3 regions of the Isoptericola sp. F-RaC21 genome follow, and region 1 is predicted to be linked to each of the others. Evidence: riboswitches for the same ligand, from Rfam matches in the RefSeq annotation. Region 1 holds a riboswitch; each other region holds the start of a gene.
What was found. A riboswitch is a leader RNA that binds a small molecule or an ion and turns the genes downstream of it on or off. The one in region 1 is predicted to bind S-adenosylmethionine.

Region 1 (5,604 bases):
ACTCGTACTTCCTCGACATCGCGCGGGGCGCCGAGGCGGAGGCGGGCCGAGCGGGCCTGAACCTGCTGCTGGCGAACTCCGACATGTCGGAGGAGAAGCAGCGCACGTACGTCGACCTGTTCGTGGAGGACCGGGTGGCGGGCATCCTCGTGGCGGCGAACCACGGGTCGACGCAGGACCTGCGCCGGTCGGCCCCGGGCGTGCCGCTCGTCGTCGTCGACGCCCCCGGCGACCACGCGGACGTCTGCTCCGTCGTGCCGGACAACGAGCTCGGCGGCTACCTCGCCGCGTCGCACCTCATCGAGCACGGCCGGCGCCGGCTCCTGTTCGCCGGCACGACCGAGCTCGTGCCGGTCCGCGACCGCCTGCTGGGCGTCGAGCGCGCCGTCGCCGAGCACCCGGGCGTGCTCCTCGAGGTCGAGCAGACGGGCAACGTCCAGGTGGAGGACGGCCGGCGCGTGGGGGACGACCTCGTGCTGCGCGACCCGCGCGAGCGGCCCGACGCCGTCGTCGCCGCGGCCGACCTCCTGGCCCTGGGCGTGCTCCAGTCGCTGCTGCTGTCGTCGTCGCTGCGCGTGCCCGACGACGTGGCGATCATCGGCTACGACGACAACCGTGCCGCGTGGGACTCCGCCGTCCCGCTGTCCACGGTGCGCCAGCCGGGGGAGGCCGTCGGCCGGGAGGCGGTGCGGCTCCTGCTGGAGGAGCTGGCGACCGGCCCGGAGCGGCACCCGCACCGGCTCGTCACGTGCGAGCCGCGGCTCGTGGTGCGCGCGAGCACGGTGGGCGGCGCCTCGGCGGGCGCCTGACCGCAGCGGCGTCTCCGCTCAGGTGCCCGGTCGAGCCGTGGGGCCGCCGTCCAGCACGTCGCGGACGCCCGTGCGCAGGCGCTCGGTGTCGTCGAGGTCCACCGGGCGCAGCCGCCGGGGGAGGGACGCGACGACCAGCGCGTAAGCGTCCAGGACCAGCTCCTCGACGAGCTCCGGCGTGATGCCGGGGCCGGCGGCCACCGAGATCCAGTGCCGCTTGTTCATGTGGTAGCCGGCGGTGACGTGCGCGTGCTCCTGGCGCAGTGCCTCGGCGTCGTCGGGCGCGCACTTCAGCGTGACCAGGGGCGTCCCGGTGGCGTCGGTGGTCATGCAGAACACCTTGCCCTGCACCTTGAAGACGTCGTGCTCGGGCCCGAACGGCCACGTGCGGGTGGTGCCGGGCAGCGCGAGCGCCACCTCGGCGGCGAGGTCCTGGTGCTGCGTGGGGCCCACGGCGGGTCAGTCCTGCCGCGACGCGCGCAGGGCGTCGCCCTCGACCTCCGCGGCGCTCCAGAAGTTGCGCAGCATCTCCTCGGGGGTGAGCAGCGCGTCGCGGTGCTCCGCCGGCTCCTCGGCGCCGGCGATGGCCTTCACCTCGTCGTGGATCCGCTCCATGGAGCTGTCGAGGGAGGAGGCGACGTCGGCGGCGAGCTTCAGCGAGTCCGTGAGATGGCGCGGCACGTCGCGCGCGTACTTGTAGTAGATCTTGTGCTCCAGGCTGGCCCAGAAGTCCATGGCGATGGTGCGCAGCTGGATCTCCACGACGACGTCCTCGACCCGGTCGGACAGGTACACGGGGACCTGCACGATGAGGTGCAGCGACTTGTACCCGTTCGGCTTCGGGTGGGCGATGTAGTCGCGCTCCTCCAGGACCGTGAGGTCGGCCTGGTTCATGAGCATGTCCCGCACCTTGTAGATGTCGGAGACGAAGCTGCAGGTGACGCGGACGCCGGCGACGTCGAACATGTGCTCGCGGACGCCCTCGGGCGTCAGCGGGATGCCCTTGCGGCGGCACTTGGCGACGATCGACTCGAGCGACTTCAGGCGCGAGCTGACGTGCTCCACCGGGTTGTAGTTCTGCATGTGCCGGAACTCGTCGCGCAGGATCGAGATCTTGGTCATGACCTCGTCGATCCCGAACTTGTACGTCAGCACGAGGCGACGCAGCCGGTCGACGAGCGCCCGGATCTCGGCCGCGTCGGGGGAGTGGTGCTGCGCGTCCGGTGCGGGATCCTGCCGGGGGTCCTGAGGTGCGTCCTGCCCTGCGTCCTGGCTCACGGCACCACGGTAGACGGGATCGGGCGGGGCCGAGTATCCGATAAAGCCGGTCGGAACTGTTCGGTATGCGAGACGGTCCGGGGAATTCGTTGACACCCCCCTTCCGGGCACCTACGTTCCTGCGCACCGGGTCGGACGACCGCGGCGCCGCGAGGCGGCGCGGCCGCACGCCCCGGGTGGTCATGAGCTCCGACGCGAAGCCCCGGCTCGTCGGACGGCAACCCCCAGCGCGGGTGGGTGCCCCGGGTGAGGACCAGGCCCGCCGTCGCCGACGGCACGGCAACACGCGACCCCCGCCCCGGCGGGAGCAGGAGAGGACGAGCATGCACCGCGACGCCACCACCGTGCGCCCCCTGTCGTCCCGGCCCCGGCAGATGCCGAGCACGTCCGGCGCGCCCACCTCGGCGACGCCCGCCCCGGTGGCGCCGGCGCCGGCGTGGTGTCGACGCCGCTGATCGCGGCCTGAGCGTCCGCCGCCCCCGCGGCCGGACCTCGTCACGGCCCGGCGCTCGCCGGGCCGGGCCCGCAGACGCCCCGCCCGCCATTCCCCGGCGGGCCATCCCCTCCTGCCCCCTTTCCGGCGGCGGTACGCACCCGTGGGTCCACGACCCGCGCCCGAGTGCGCCCGCCCGCCGCGCCTCGATCGGAGCCGACGTGCCGTACTCCCCGTCCACGACCTCGTCCACCAGCTCGTCCGCCGCCTCGTCCGCCGCCTCGTCCCCCCTCGTCCTCGGTGTCGACCTCACGGCCGCCGGCGCCCGCCCGGGAGTCCACCGGGCGCGCGGCATCGTGCAGCCGCGGTCGTTCGACGGCGAGCGGTTCGTGCAGCTCGTGCGCACCGCCGACGCCGGCGGCCTCGACCTCGTCACCCTCGACGAGGGCTTCCTGCTGCACCCCGGCCGGCGGCAGGTGACCGGCCGCCTCGACGCCGCCGTCGCCGCCGCCCGGGTGGCGCCGCACACGAGGCGGGCGGGGCTCGTCGCCGCCGTCGACACCGCGCACGTGGACCCGGCGCACGTCGCCCAGGCGATCGCGCGGGTGGACCAGGCCAGCGCCGGCCGGGCCGGGTGGCAGGTCGGCCTCCCGGCCGGCGCCGTCGTGCAGGACGACGCCTGGGCCGCGCAGGCCCTGGGCGCCGCGGCGCAGGTGGTGCGGCACTGGGACGGGCAGGCGGCCGGGGCCACGGGCGACACCGCCGGCGGCGTCGCCGTCGACGACGACGGACGCTTCCGGGTGGACCACGACGGCATCCGGTTCGCGGTGCGCCGCCACCGCCCGGCCGAGGGCGAGGGGCCCGCCGGCCACCGGGACGCCGCCCCGCGGCAGGGCCGCCCGCCCGTCGTCGTCTCCGTCCGCAGCGAGGCGGCGCTCCACCTCGCCGCCCGGACGGCGGACGTCGTGCGCGTCGCGGCCACCGCGCCCGCGCGCGCGGTCCGGCTGCGCTCCCAGGTGCGCGACGCGGCCGAGGCGGCCGGCCGCGACCCCGACACGCTGCGCGTGCTCACCGAGGCGTACGTGGTCCTGGCCGAGGACCGCGCCAGCGCGCAGGCGCGGCTGGAGCTCGTGGAGGCCCTCGAGGGCCCCGAGATCTCCGGCGGGCTGCTGGTGGTGGCGGGGACCCCCGACGACCTCGCCGAGACGATCGTCGACTGGCGGGACGCCGGGGCCTCCGACGGGTTCCTGCTGCGGCCGTCGTCGCTCGGCCCCGACCTGGACGCCCTCGTCGACGGCGTCCTGCCGCGGCTCGTGCGCGACGGCGTGCGGGCGGTGGCGTCCCCGGCGCCGCGCACCCTCCGCGCGACCCTCGGGCTCCCCGACGACGGCGCGGCAGGTCCTCGGCCCGCCGGCGCCCCGGCCGCCGCGCGCACCCGGCCTCGCGGTCGCACCGCCGACTCCCGGCTGGTGCGCGCGTGACCGCCCGACCCGGCGCCCGCAGGCCCGCCGCCGCTCCCCGTCCTGCTGTCCGACCCGCTGCACACCGCGACGCTGCCCGCCCCTCGACCGGAGGCCCCCGATGACCGTCACCGACGCACCGCGTGTCCGCCCCGCCGACCCTGCCGCCGACCCCGCCGCCGACAGTCGCGCCCGCCGGCGCGCCGCCCGCGAGCGGGAGCTCGCCCTGCCGCACGGCTGGTTGAGCCTGGCGGGCTTCCACTGGCTGCCGTCCCGGCCGGAGCCGCTGCCGGGGGTGCCCGGACTCTGGCTCGCGGACGAGGCCGGTGCCCACCTGCGCCCGGCCGAGGCGGACGGGCCGCTGGTCCAGGGGCCCGACGTCGTCGCCGGCGCCTACGACGGCGACGTGCCCGAGGGCGGCAGCGTCCAGGTGGGGACGTTCCTGCCGGTCGGTCGCGAGCCCCTCGACCGGGCCGGCGACCCGACGACCGGCGAGACGGCCGCGGTGGCGATCGAGCTCGTGCGACGCACGGGGCGCCTCGCGATCCGGCTGCGCGACCCGCACGCCCGCGCCCGCCTCGACTTCGCCGGCGTGCCCGCCTTCGACCACGACCCGTCGTGGGACCTCGAGGCGCCCGTCCGCCTGTACGAGGCGCCGCGCGACGTCGTCGTCGGGGCCGCCCGGCCCGGCCTGGTGCACCGGCTGCAGGCGGTCGGCGAGGTCGACCTGACGCGCGGCGACCGGACCGTCACGCTCCTGCTGACCGGCGCCCCCGGCGCGGCCCCGACGCTGCTCTTCAGCGACGAGGCGCCGGGGGTGGCGCCCTGGCGGACGGCGCGCCCCGAGCTCCCCGAGGGCCTGGCCCCGGGTGCCACGGGCGTCGCGCGCCTCGACCTCAACGACGCCCTCAACCTGCCGTACGCGTTCAGCGACCACGGCACGTGCCCCGCCCCGCCGCCCGGCAACCATGTCCCGTTCGCCGTCACGGCGGGGGAGAGGTCGCCCCGATGACCGCCGTCACGACCCCGGGCGCCCGGACCCCCGCGCCCCCGGCGCCCGCGCAGGACGCCGCCGCCACCCCCTACTCCCACCTGCGCATCGTCCCCGCCCGCCACCCCGGGCGGTGGGTCGCGACCGCCGGCGTCGCGGTGCTGCTGGCGATGGTCGTCAGCTCGCTGCTCACCAACGACCGCTGGGAGTGGGACGTCGTCGCGCAGTACCTCACGTGGCCCTCGATCCTGTCCGGGGCGTGGGCGACGATCCGGCTCACCGCGGCGGCGTCGGTCGTGGGCTTCGCGCTGGGCACCGTCCTGGCGCTCATGCGGCTGTCGCGCTCCCCGCTGCTGGTCGGCGTGTCGTGGGCGTACACGTGGGTGTTCCGCTCCGTGCCGCTGCTGCTGCAGCTGCTGCTCTGGTACAACCTCGCCTACCTGTACCCGCACCTGAGCCTCGGCATCCCCTTCGGCCCCGAGTTCCTCTGGTTCGACACCCTCGGCGTGGTCGACAAGTTCGGCGCCGCCATCCTCGGCCTGGGGCTCTCGCAGGCCGCGTACTCGGCCGAGATCGTGCGCGCCGGCATCCTCAGCGTCGACCAGGGGCAGCAGGAGGCCGCCGCGTCCCTGG
Region 2 (5,604 bases), on a different contig from region 1:
CCCTCGGCGGGCTGGTCGTCAACGGGCCCCTCGCCCGCACCACCGAGGACGCGGCGCTGCTGCTCGAGGGGATGATCACCTGGACGCCGGAGGGCCGCGTCGCGCACCCCCTCACCCTGCGGGCGCCGTCCGCCCGCGCCGGGGAGTACCTGGCCGCGGCGCGCCGCGGCGAGGTCGCGGGCGGCGGCGGGGAGGACGTGCGGGGACGGTTCCGCGTGGCCGTCACGACCGACTCCGCCTGGGACGACTTCTACGCGATCACGACGTCGGACGACGCCCGCGCCGCGCTCGACGCCGGGGTCACGACGCTCGCCGGCCTGGGCCATGAGGTCGACGACCTGTCCCTCGAGCCCGACCCGGCGTACGGCCCCGCGTTCCGCACGCTGTGGATGGCGGGCGCCTCCGCGGTGCCGCTCGACGACCCCGAGCGTCTCGACCGGCTCGAGCCGCTGACCCGGTGGCTCATCGGCCGCGGCCGCCAGGTGCCGGCGCGCGAGCTCGCCGAGGCGCTGCGGGCGCTCACCGCGTTCGAGCGCCGGCTCGTGGCGCAGGTGGCGCGGTTCGACGCCGTCGTCACCCCGGCGCTGGCGATGACGCCCCGCCCGCTCGGCTGGTTCGACCCCGAGGACCCGGAGCGCAACTTCGAGCAGCAGTGCCAGTACACGCCGTGGACGTCGATGCTCAACGTGGCGGGCCTGCCCGCGGTCACCGTGCCGACCCGCTGGACCGACGGCGGCCTCCCCATGGGGGTGCAGCTGATCGGCCGCCCCGGCGGGGAGACGACGCTGCTCGCGATCGCCGCCCAGCTCGAGGACCGGCTGCGCTGGGCGGAGGTGCGCCCGCCGGCCTGGTGACCCGCGTGCGACCCGTGCGTGACCCGTGACCGGGAGGCCGGGGCGGGGGTGAAAGGATGCCCTGGGCACGCGGCGAGGCGGCGTGCCTTTGCCATGCCCCTGACGCCCCTGACGCCCCTGAGCCGCCACTGAGCCGGAGAACGGAAGACTCACGTGACCCACGTCGGACCGGTCCTGTCCGCGACCATCCAGCAGGCCGAGGAGCTGCGCCGTCTGCACACGGTCATCACCGAGCGCGACCTGCCGATCCCCCTGCGCGACGACTTCGTCGAGCAGTGCACGGTGATCGAGCTGCACCTCGGCGGCGACGAGTTCTCGAGCCTCTCCCGGCGCATCAAGCGGTACAACGCCCTGTCGGGGTGGATCGCGGCCCCGGTGCTCATCGCCGCGGTGGTGCTGTACGTCGTCGGGAAGTTCACGGACCTGCTGCCCGTCGACGACGTCCTCGCGCTGTTCCTCGACCCCGTGGTGATCGCGGTGCTGGCCGTGATCCTCGTGGCGGTGCTCGGGATCGCCCTGTGGATGCGGTCGGCGAACAAGCGCCTCCTCGGGCCCGTCTACGGCCGTCTCCTGGAGCGTCTGACCACGACCTGAGACTTCCGCGTGCGAGCTCCCGGTCACCCACCTAACGTCGGTTCCCGAGGTCGTTCGTACGACGGAAGGAGCCCCGATGGGACTCGGAGACAAGGCCAAGCACCTCGCAGAAGAGGCCGAGGGCAAGGTCAAGGAGGCGACGGGCAAGCTCACCGACGACGAGAAGCAGGAGGCCGAGGGCAAGGCTCAACAGGCCGGCGCGAACCTCAAGCAGGCGGGCGACGACGCCAAGGACGCGTTCAAGGGCTGACCCGCTGACACACGACGGGGCGCCACCGCACGGTGGCGCCCCGTCGTCATGTCCGGCGGCGGGCCGGACGGGTGCTCAGAGGTCGTCGGGCAGGCAGCCGAACGCCTCGTCGGCGCCCAGCGCGGCCGTGGCGAGCAGGCCCTCGAGGCCGGAGCCCTCGGGCACGGGACGCGGGTCGTCGACCACGACCCACAGGCCGTCCACGACGTCGTACTGCGCCTGCGGCCCCTCGGTGACGAGCGACCGGACGGCGGCCACGAGCCGCTCGACCTCCTCGCCTGCCGTGCCCAGGCCCACCGAGGCGCGCACGGCGCCGGCGTCGAACCCGAGGCGGCCGAGCAGCGGGTGCGCGCAGAACCGGCCGTCGCGCACGCCGATGCCGTGCTCGGCCGACAGGTACGCGGCGACCAGGCCGGGGTCGTACCCGGTGACCGTGAAGGTCACGACGCCCACCGGGTCGACGGCGTCGTCCCACACGTGCACGACCTCGACGCGGTCGATCGCGCCGAGCCCGTCGACGAGCCGGCGACGCAGGGCGTCCTCGTGCCGAGCGGCGGCCCGCGGGTCGAGGGCCGCGAGCTCGTCGCACGCGGCCGCGAGCGCCACGGCGCCGACGACGTTGGGGGAACCCGCCTCGTGGCGCGCGGGCCCCTCGTGCCAGTCGGTCGTGGTGGTGCGCACCCGGCGCACGGCGCCGCCGCCCGCGAGGTAGGGCGTCCCGCCGTCGAGCCAGTCGCGGCGGCCGACCAGGGCGCCCGCGCCGAACGGCGCGTACGTCTTGTGGCCCGAGAAGGCGACGTAGTCGACGCCGGTCTCCGCGAGCGAGAAGCGGCGGTGCGGCACCAGCTGCGCGCCGTCGAGCACGACCCGGGCGCCCGCGCCGTGCGCCGCGGCGACGACGTCGGCCACGGGCAGCGCCTCGCCCGTGACGTTGGAGGCGCCCGTGAGCGCCAGCAGCGCGTAGGGGCGGCCCGCGTCGACGGCGGAGCGCAGCTCCTCCTCGAGCTCCGCCAGGGTCGCGGCCACGGTGGGGCCGCCGGTCACGACGGTCGCGTCGGTGACGCGCTGCCAGGGCAGCAGGTTGGCGTGGTGCTCGATGTCGAGCACCAGCACGCGGCCGGGCTCGCCCGTGACAGGGTCGGCCGGCACACAGCCCGCGAGCAGGTTGAGCGAGTCGGTCGTGTTGCGCGTGACGATCGTCAGGTCGTCCTCGCGCGCGCCGACGAACGCGCCGATCGTGTGCCGCGCGTTCTCGTAGAGCGCGGTCGAGACCTGCGACAGGTAGCCGGCGCCGCGGTGCACGCTCGCGTAGAGCGGCAGCACGCGGGAGACGCGGTCGGCGACGGCCTGCAGGGCGGGGGCCGACGCCGCGACGTCGAGGTTGGCGTACGGCACCTGGCGGCCGTCGACGAGCGGCACGAGCGTGTCGCCGCCGACGACGGGCAGGACGGGCGCGACGTCGTGCACGGACGGGGCGGTGGGCGCAGCGTCCAGCACGGCGGGCGCGGTGGTGAGCGTGGTCATGCGTGGTCCTCCTCGGTCGTGCCGGGGAGGTTCCTCCCCGCGCTTGCCCGCACGCCGGACGGCGCGGGGCCAGGTCGTCACCCGGGGCACCCCGCCGCGAGAGGAGGGTTGCCGGCCAGCGAGCCGGGGCTTCGCGCTGGCGCTCTTGACCTGCCGCCCATAGTGCGTGCGCAGCACCACACGGTCAAGCGAGGGCCGCGCCCTTCTCACGATGCGGTCGCGTGAGACGCTGAAGGCATGCCCGATCGCACCGTCCCGGCCTCCGGCGCGCCCCCGGGAGGCTCCGTCGACAGCCCGGTCCAGCAGGTCGCCCGCGCCCTCGACGCCGGCGACCGCCACGCCGCCGGGCTCGCGGCACGCGCGGCGAGCGGCGACGACGCCGCCGACGTCCTCGACCTCGTCGGCGCCCGGGCCGCCGCGGGCTCCGGTCCCGCGACCGAGCTGCTGGTGGAGCTGCTGGACGCGTCCGGCGTCGTGCGACGCTTCGTGCGCGGCGCCCTGCTCGACGAGGCCGCCGTCGACGACGTCTGCCAGGACGTGCTCGTCTCCGTGGCCACGTCCGTCGCGTCGTTCCGGGGCGGGTCCCGCGTCACGACGTGGGTGCACGGGATCGTGCGCCACCGGGTGGTCGACCACCTGCGCCGCCAGCGTGCCACCGCTCCCCTGCCCGACGACGACGTCGGGCCCGCGGAGCGGATGAGCTCCCTCATCGCCACGCGCGCCACCGTGCGCGACGCGCTGGCCGCCCTGCCCGACCTCTACCGCGAGCCCGTGACCCTGCGCGACATCGAGGGCCTGCCGTACGCGGACGTGGCCGAGCGGCTCGGGCGCAGCGTCGGGACGGTGAAGTCCCAGATCTCCCGCGGCCGCGCGCTCGTGGCCGCGGCCCTCGGGAGCCCGTCCTGATGGCGGCGCCGAGCGCGCCCGAGCCGCTGCTCGGGCGGTACCGGGTGGGCGACGTGATCGGCGTCGGGTCGTTCGCCACCGTGCACCGCGCCGTCGACGACCGGCTGGACGACGTCGTCGTGGTGAAGGTGCTGGCCGAGAACCACAGCCTCAACCCGGAGGTCCGGGAGCGGTTCATCGCCGAGGGCCGGGCGCTGCGCCGGGTGGCGAGCCCGCACGTCGTCGCCGTGCACGACATCGGCGAGAGCGACCGCCAGCAGCCCTACCTCGTCCTCGAGCACGCGGACCGGGGCACGCTCGCGGCGCGGGTCGCCGCCCTGCGTGCCGACGGATGGACGGCCACGACGTCGGACGTGCTCGCGGTCGCGCGCGAGCTCGCGGCGGCGGTCGAGGCGGTGCACGCAGCGCGCCTCGTGCACCGGGACCTCAGCCCCGGCAACGTGCTGCTGCGCACCAGCCCCGAGGGCGTCGTCGGCCGGACCACCGGCACCCCCGCCGTCGCCCCCGCCGTCGTCCGCCCGGACGAGCGGCTCGTCGTGGCCGACCTCGGCATGAGCAAGGACCTGGCCCGCAGCTCCGGCCTGACCGTCGCCGGCGGCACGGAGGGCTTCCGCCCGCCCGAGCAGGACGGGCCGGGCACGGTCGACACCCGCGCCGACCTGTGGGCGATGTCCGCGCTGGTGACCTGGCTCGCCGAGGGCGCCGACCTGCCCCGGGCCCTCGACGCCGCGCTGGGCCGCAGCCTCGCCGACTCCCCCGCCCGGCGGCACCCCGACGCCGCCGCCTGGCTGGCCGACGTCGAGCGCGCCCTCGCCCCGGCCGACGGCGCGTCGGCGCCGGACCGTGCGCGGCCACGCCGCACGACCGTCGTCGCGGTGGCGACCGCCGCCGTCCTCGGGCTGGGCGCGGGGGCCGGCGCCACGGCGTGGCTCGACCGCCCGCACTCGGCCGCGGGCTCCGCGAGCGTGGCGATCTCCGGGCCGACGACGGCGACGGTCGGCGCGCCCGTCACGCTCACGGCCGACGTCACGGGCGCCGAGCACTGGGTGTGGACGCTGCCCACCGGCGCCTACGTGGCCGACGACGACACCGTGCGGCTCACGGCGAGCAGCCCGGGCGACGCGGAGGTCGTCCTGGAGGCCCGCGCGCCGGACGGGACGGCGCTGACGACCGTGCACCGGTTGCAGGTCGACGCCGGGTCCTGACCCCGGAAAAGACATCTCGGTCCGCGTGCAACCTTTCCGCCGCCGCGGACGACTCACGGGGGTCAGCACCGATCGTGCTGGCCCCATCGACCAGGAGAGACCATGCGACACCTTCCCCGCCGACTGACGCCGATCGCCCTCGCGAGCCTCCTCGCGCTGAGCGCCTGCGCGTCCCCGACCCCCGACGCCGAGTTCGACGACCCCGGTGCCTCGGGCACGGCGTCGCAGCCCGCCGACGAGGCGGCCGCCGAGGACTCCGCGGGCGAGACCG
Region 3 (5,604 bases), on a different contig from region 1:
TCCGCGCGCCGCAGCGGCAGCAGCTCGCGCAGCGCGGGCTCGTCCACCTGCACGACGGGGATGCCCGCGGCCTCGAGGTCCGCGATCTCGTCGCGCAGCGCGAGGCCGACCTGGTTCGCGGTGTCGCCGAGCGGCTGGTCGTCGCGCACGAACGACCACGCGAGGATCGTCACCGGGCCCGTGAGCATGCCCTTGACCGGCTTGTCGGTGAGCGACGCCGTGTACGCGGACCACTCGACCGTGATCGGCGCCGGCCGCTGCACGTCCCCCCACAGGATCGGCGGGCGCACGCAGCGCGAGCCGTACGACTGCACCCAGCCGTTCGCCGTCACCGCGAAGCCGTCGAGGTGCTCGGCGAAGTACTGCACCATGTCGTTGCGCTCCGGCTCGCCGTGCACCAGCACGTCGAGGCCCAGCTCCTCCTGCAGCGCCACGACGCGCGCGATCTCGGCCCGCATCGCGGCGGAGTAGTCGGCGTCCGACAGCTCGCCCTTGGTCCACGCGGCGCGCGCCTTGCGGATCTCGGGCGTCTGCGGGAACGACCCGATCGTCGTCGTCGGCAGCGGCGGCAGGTCCAGGCGCGCGGCCTGGGCGGCGGCGCGCTCCGCGTACGGGCCGCGGGCGAAGTCGGCGTCGGTCAGTGCGGCCGCGCGCTCGCGCACCGCGGGCACGACGACGCCGGCCGCCGTCGCGCGCGAGGCCACGGCCGCGGACGACGCGGCGAGCGCGTCGGCGACGGCGTCGCGGCCGCCGGCCAGCCCGCGGGCCAGGGTCGCGACCTCGCCGACCTTCTGGTCGGCGAACGCCAGCCAGTCGCGCAGGCGCGGGTCGAGGGTGGTGCCCGGACCGCCACCGAAGACCTCGTCCTCGACGTCGTGCGGCACGTGCAGCAGCGACGTCGACGTGCCGACCGCGAGGGCCCCGGCGCCGAGGCCGCGCAGCGACTCGACGACGTCCAGCTTCGCGGCCAGGTCGGCCCGCCAGACGTTGTGCCCGTCGATCACGCCGGCCACGAGGGTCTTGTCCTCGAGCCCGGGCACCGGCCCGCCAGGAGCGGCGCCCTTGACCAGATCGATCGCGACAGCGTCGACGTCGGTGCCCGCGAGCACGGCGAGGCCGTCGTCGCCGAGGCCGCCGAACGGCGCGGCGACGAGGATGGCGGGCCGCTCGCCCGCGGTGTCCTCAGAGGCAGTGTCGTCGGTGGCCGTCGCGAGGTCGGTCGCCAGCGTGCGGTACGCCGAGGCGATCGCCGCGTGCAGCCGCTCGGCGGGCACGTCGAGGGAGTCGGTGACGAGGGCGGGCTCGTCGAGCTGCACCCACGGCACGCCGACGGCGGCCAGCGCGCGCAGCAGGTCCGCGTACGCGGCGACGACGTCGTCGAGCCGGTCGAGGGGGTGGAACCCGTCGCCCGCCTCGTCGGCCGCCTTCGACAGCGCGAGGAAGGTGACCGGGCCGACGAGCACCGGGCGGGTCGTGACGCCGGCCTCCTTGGCCTCGGCGTACTCGCGCACGATGCGGTGGTCGGCGAACGAGACCGGCGTCGTCTCGCTGATCTCCGGCACGAGGTAGTGGTAGTTGGTGTCGAACCACTTGGTCATCTCGAGCGGGGCGTCCTCGCCGCGGCCGCGGGCCACGGTGAAGTAGCCGTCCAGCTCGAGCGAGCCGTCCTCGTCGTCGAGCAGGTCGCGGAACCGCTCGGGGACGGCGCCCAGCAGCGCGACGACGTCGAGCACCTGGTCGTAGTAGGAGAACGACCCGGGCACGGAGCCGTCGTCGGGGTTCAGCCCGAGCTCGACGAGGCGGCGGGCGGTCTCGCGGCGCAGCGCGCCGGCCGTGACCTCCAGGTCGACGGCGTCGGTGCGGCCGGCCCAGAACGACTCGACGGCCTTCTTGAGCTCGCGGCGGCGCCCGATGCGCGGGTAGCCGAGGACGGTGCCGCCCGGGAAGGCGGGGGAACTGGTGGACATGAGCACTCCAGAGGTCGGGCGCCCGTCAGACGACGGGAGCCTGGGTCGGGATGCTCGGTACCCACGGCCTTCTGGCCAGGTCCGCGCCGTCCGACGAGGCGTCGGAGGGCGCCGGTCCGCCGAGGTGGACACCCTCGAGCAGGTCCAGAGCGGGACGGTACTTGTTGAACGTGTACACGTGGATGCCGGGGGCGCCCGCGTCGAGCACGCGCTGGGCGAGCTCCACGGCGCGCGCGGTCCCGTAGGCGTGCTGGGCCTCCGGGTCCGGCTGGGCGTCGAGCGCGTCCAGCAGGTGCCGGGGCGCGCGGACGCCGGTGAGCTCCTCGACGCGACGGAGCCGGCGCGGCTCGGTCGTGGGCAGCTGCCCGGCGAGGATCGGGATCGTCACCCCGGCCGCGCGGGCCTCGGCGACGAAGTCGGTGTAGGAGTCGGCCTCGTAGAACAGCTGCGTGATGGCGAAGCTCGCCCCCGCCTCCTGCTTCTCCTTGAGGCGCCGGACCTCCTGGGCCCGGGTGGTGCCGGCCTGCACGTTGCCGTCGACGAACGTCGCGACGGCGATCGTCATCGGGCGGGCGGCCCCGCGCAGCGCGGCGCCGGGGTCGGTCGCGCAGCGCCGGGCCTCGACCTCGCGCAGCAGGTGCACGAGCTCGATCGAGGACGCGACGCCGTCGGCGGGAGGCTCCCAGTCCGGCTGGTCCTTCGGCGGGTCCCCGCGCAGGGCGAGGAACGCCCGGGTGCCGGCGTCGAGGAAGTCGTCGATGACGGCGGAGACGTCCTCGCGGTGCGCGCCGACGCAGGTCAGGTGGGCCACGGGCAGCACGGGCGTGCCCTCGAGCAGGGTGGACACGACCTGGCGTGCGGTCGCCCGGTCACCGCCGCCCGCCCCGTACGTCACGGACACGAAGTCCGGGCGCGCGGCCACGAGCCGGCGCGCCGTCTCCCAGAACTTGGGGGCGGCGTCCGGCCGGCGCGGCGGCATGAGCTCGAACGAGACCGTCGGGCGTGCCGGCAGCGCCGGCTGGGCTGCCGGATGAGCTGCCGGGTTGGGCGAAGGGGATGCCTCTGCGACCATGCGTCACTCCATCGATCCTGGCGTGAGCACCTTCGTCCTCGGGAGGCTTCCGTCGGAGAACGGGTTGCTGCGGCGTCGTCGAGCCAGGACTCTCGGCCGCTCTGGATGGCTTGTCACGCGATCGTACGCAGCATCCGCGATGCGGTCGAGGATGAGACCGCCTGCTGAGACGGCCGCCGAGGCCGGGCGGGCGGGAACGCCCTGCTCAGGGCACCAGCACGACCTTGCCGCCGGGATGCCCGGACTCGACGAGCGCGTGCGCGCGGGCCGCGTCGGCCAGCGGCAGCACCGCGCCGACGGCGGTCACGAGGGCGCCGCGGGCGAGGGCGGCGACGGCCTCCGCGAGCTCGCCGGCGTCGCGCTCGGACCGGGAGCTGAACTCGACGCCGAGGTCCGCGGCGGCGTCGTCGGCGATGGTGACGATGCGGTCGGTGCCCCCGCGCAGGGCGATCGAGTCGGGCAGGACGCCCGCGCCGGAGGCGTCGAGGACGGCGTCCACGCCGTCCGGGGCGAGGGCGCGCACCCGCTCGACCAGGCCGGCGCCGTAAGGGGTCGGCGTCGCGCCGAGGGCGGCGACCCGCTCCTGGTCCCGCGGCGACGCGGTGCCGATCACGCGGGCGCCGCGGCGCACCGCGAGCTGGGTGGCCAGCGCGCCCACCGCCCCCGACGCGCCGTGCACGAGCAGCATCTCGCCGGGCCGGACGCCGAGCCGGCGCAGCACGCGGGTCGCGGCCTCCGCGGCGACGGGCAGGGTGACGGCGTCCGTCGCGGCGAGGCCGTCGGGCACGCGCGCGAACACCTTCGTCAGCGCGAGCTCCGCGTACCCGCCGCCGACGGCGAAGCCGACGACGCGGTCGCCGGGGGAGACGTCGGTCGTGCCGCCCTCGACCGGTAGGCCGACCTGGTCGACGACCCCCGCCACCTCCAGCCCCGGCACGACCGGCCGCGCCGGCGCCGGCGCCCCGGTGGCGCCCGCGCGGGACTTCACGTCCCAGCCGTTGACGGCGGCGGCCTCGACGCGCACGCGCACCTGACCGGGCCCGGCCTGGGGGTCGGGGACGTCGGCGAGGTGCAGCACCTCGGGGCCGCCGTGGGACTCGAACACGATCGCGCGCACGCGGCCATCCTGGCGCAGCGGCCGGGGTCGTGCCCGCCCGGTCAGCAGCAGCGGGAGCCGGGGTTGCGGTCCTGCTCGGCGTAGTGCTCGCGCCAGAACTCGCGCTCGCCCATCGGCTCGCGGTCCGGGTGGGCGGACCGCTCGTGCGCGACGTACGTGCGGTAGGCGTCGTCCCCCATCACCTGCCGCACGTACCAGCGCAGGTTCCGCGCCGCGGTCGACGTCGCCCGGGCCAGCGCCCGGGCGACGTCGTGCACGCTGCCGGCGCGGGCGTCAGTGGTGCCCGGCACCGCTGGACTCCCGCAGGCCGGCGTCGGCCCACCGCTTCTCGATCTGCTTCTCGGTGCCGGAGGCGAACAGGCCGGCCGGCGCGAACCGCCGCGACACGACGGGCGGGTCCTCGTGGTTCTCCCCGCCGCCGGTGCGGAACGCCTTGATCGTCACGACCAGCGACGCGAGGATCACGACGATCGACAGCACCACGAACACGATCGACAGGGTGCCCTGGACGAAGGTGTTGCGGACCACGGCCTCCATCGCGGCGACGTCGGGCGCCGTCCCGAACGACGTCTCGCCGGCGGCGAGCGCGTCCTTGAACGCCCGGTGCTGCGCCCAGTACCCCACCGCGGGCACGTCGGAGAAGATCTTCTCGAACGACGCCCAGATGGTGATCAGGGCGGTGAACGCCAGCGGCACGGCCACGATCCACAGCCACGCCCAGTACGCGCGGCCCCGCTTCGCCACGATGGCGAGCACGACGGCCAGCGCGATCGCCGCGAGCAGCTGGTTCGCGATGCCGAACAGCGGGAAGAACGTGTTGATGCCGCCGAGCGGGTCGGTGACGCCGAGGTAGAGGATCGTGCCCCAGCCCGCGACCATGATCGCGGTGCAGATCCACACCCCGGGCCGCCAGCTCACGTCCTTGAACCTCGGGGCCACGTTGCCGATGGTGTCCTGCAGCATGAAGCGGGCCACGCGCGTGCCGGCGTCGACGGCGGTGAGGATGAAGAGCGCCTCGAACATGATCGCGAAGTGGTACCAGAAGCCCATCATCGCGGTGCCGCCCACCAGCTGGTGCATGATGTGCGCCAGCCCGAGCGCGAGCGTCGGGGCGCCGCCGGTGCGGGACACGATCGACGGCTCGCCCACCTGGCTGGCCAGGGTGCTCAGCGTGTCGGGCGTGAGGTTCACGCCCGCGAGGCCGAGCGAGTTCACGAACGCGACCGCGCCCTCGATGGTGCCGCCGGTGGCGGCCGCCGAGGAGTTCATCGCGAAGTACACGCCGCGGTCGATCGAGATCGCGGCGACCAGCGCCATGATCGCGACGAACGACTCCATGAGCATGCCGCCGTACCCGATGAAGCGCGTCTGGCGCTCCTTCTCGACGAGCTTCGGCGTCGTGCCCGATGAGATGAGCGCGTGGAACCCGGACAGGGCACCGCACGCGA

Region 2: it holds a riboswitch for S-adenosylmethionine, as region 1 does, so the genes downstream of both, AAG589_RS15740 (aminotransferase class V-fold PLP-dependent enzyme) here and AAG589_RS03150 (LLM class flavin-dependent oxidoreductase) in region 1, are expected to answer to the same signal.
Region 3: it holds a riboswitch for S-adenosylmethionine, as region 1 does, so the genes downstream of both, AAG589_RS18330 (methylenetetrahydrofolate reductase) here and AAG589_RS03150 (LLM class flavin-dependent oxidoreductase) in region 1, are expected to answer to the same signal.

What each region holds. Positions count from the first base shown of each region.
Region 1 is NZ_JBCFYX010000001.1:677,951-683,554, forward strand. It holds gene AAG589_RS03135 (LacI family DNA-binding transcriptional regulator) at 1-809, shown strand, start outside; gene AAG589_RS03140 (MmcQ/YjbR family DNA-binding protein) at 828-1,262, opposite strand; gene AAG589_RS03145 (GTP pyrophosphokinase) at 1,269-2,087, opposite strand; SAM riboswitch class IV at 2,266-2,379, shown strand; gene AAG589_RS03150 (LLM class flavin-dependent oxidoreductase) at 2,742-4,001, shown strand; gene AAG589_RS03155 (DUF1684 domain-containing protein) at 4,102-4,992, shown strand; gene AAG589_RS03160 (amino acid ABC transporter permease) at 4,989-5,604, shown strand, end outside.
Region 2 is NZ_JBCFYX010000004.1:199,340-204,943, forward strand. It holds gene AAG589_RS15725 (amidase) at 1-854, shown strand, start outside; gene AAG589_RS15730 (DUF6097 family protein) at 1,008-1,448, shown strand; gene AAG589_RS15735 (CsbD family protein) at 1,525-1,698, shown strand; gene AAG589_RS15740 (aminotransferase class V-fold PLP-dependent enzyme) at 1,774-3,222, opposite strand; SAM riboswitch class IV at 3,257-3,373, opposite strand; gene AAG589_RS15745 (RNA polymerase sigma factor) at 3,460-4,128, shown strand; gene AAG589_RS15750 (protein kinase domain-containing protein) at 4,128-5,333, shown strand; gene AAG589_RS15755 (hypothetical protein) at 5,436-5,604, shown strand, end outside.
Region 3 is NZ_JBCFYX010000005.1:16,064-21,667, reverse strand. It holds gene metE (5-methyltetrahydropteroyltriglutamate--homocysteine S-methyltransferase) at 1-1,967, opposite strand, end outside; gene AAG589_RS18330 (methylenetetrahydrofolate reductase) at 1,993-3,039, opposite strand; SAM riboswitch class I at 3,045-3,151, opposite strand; gene AAG589_RS18325 (NADP-dependent oxidoreductase) at 3,245-4,156, opposite strand; gene AAG589_RS18320 (YbdD/YjiX family protein) at 4,198-4,446, opposite strand; gene AAG589_RS18315 (carbon starvation CstA family protein) at 4,430-5,604, opposite strand, start outside.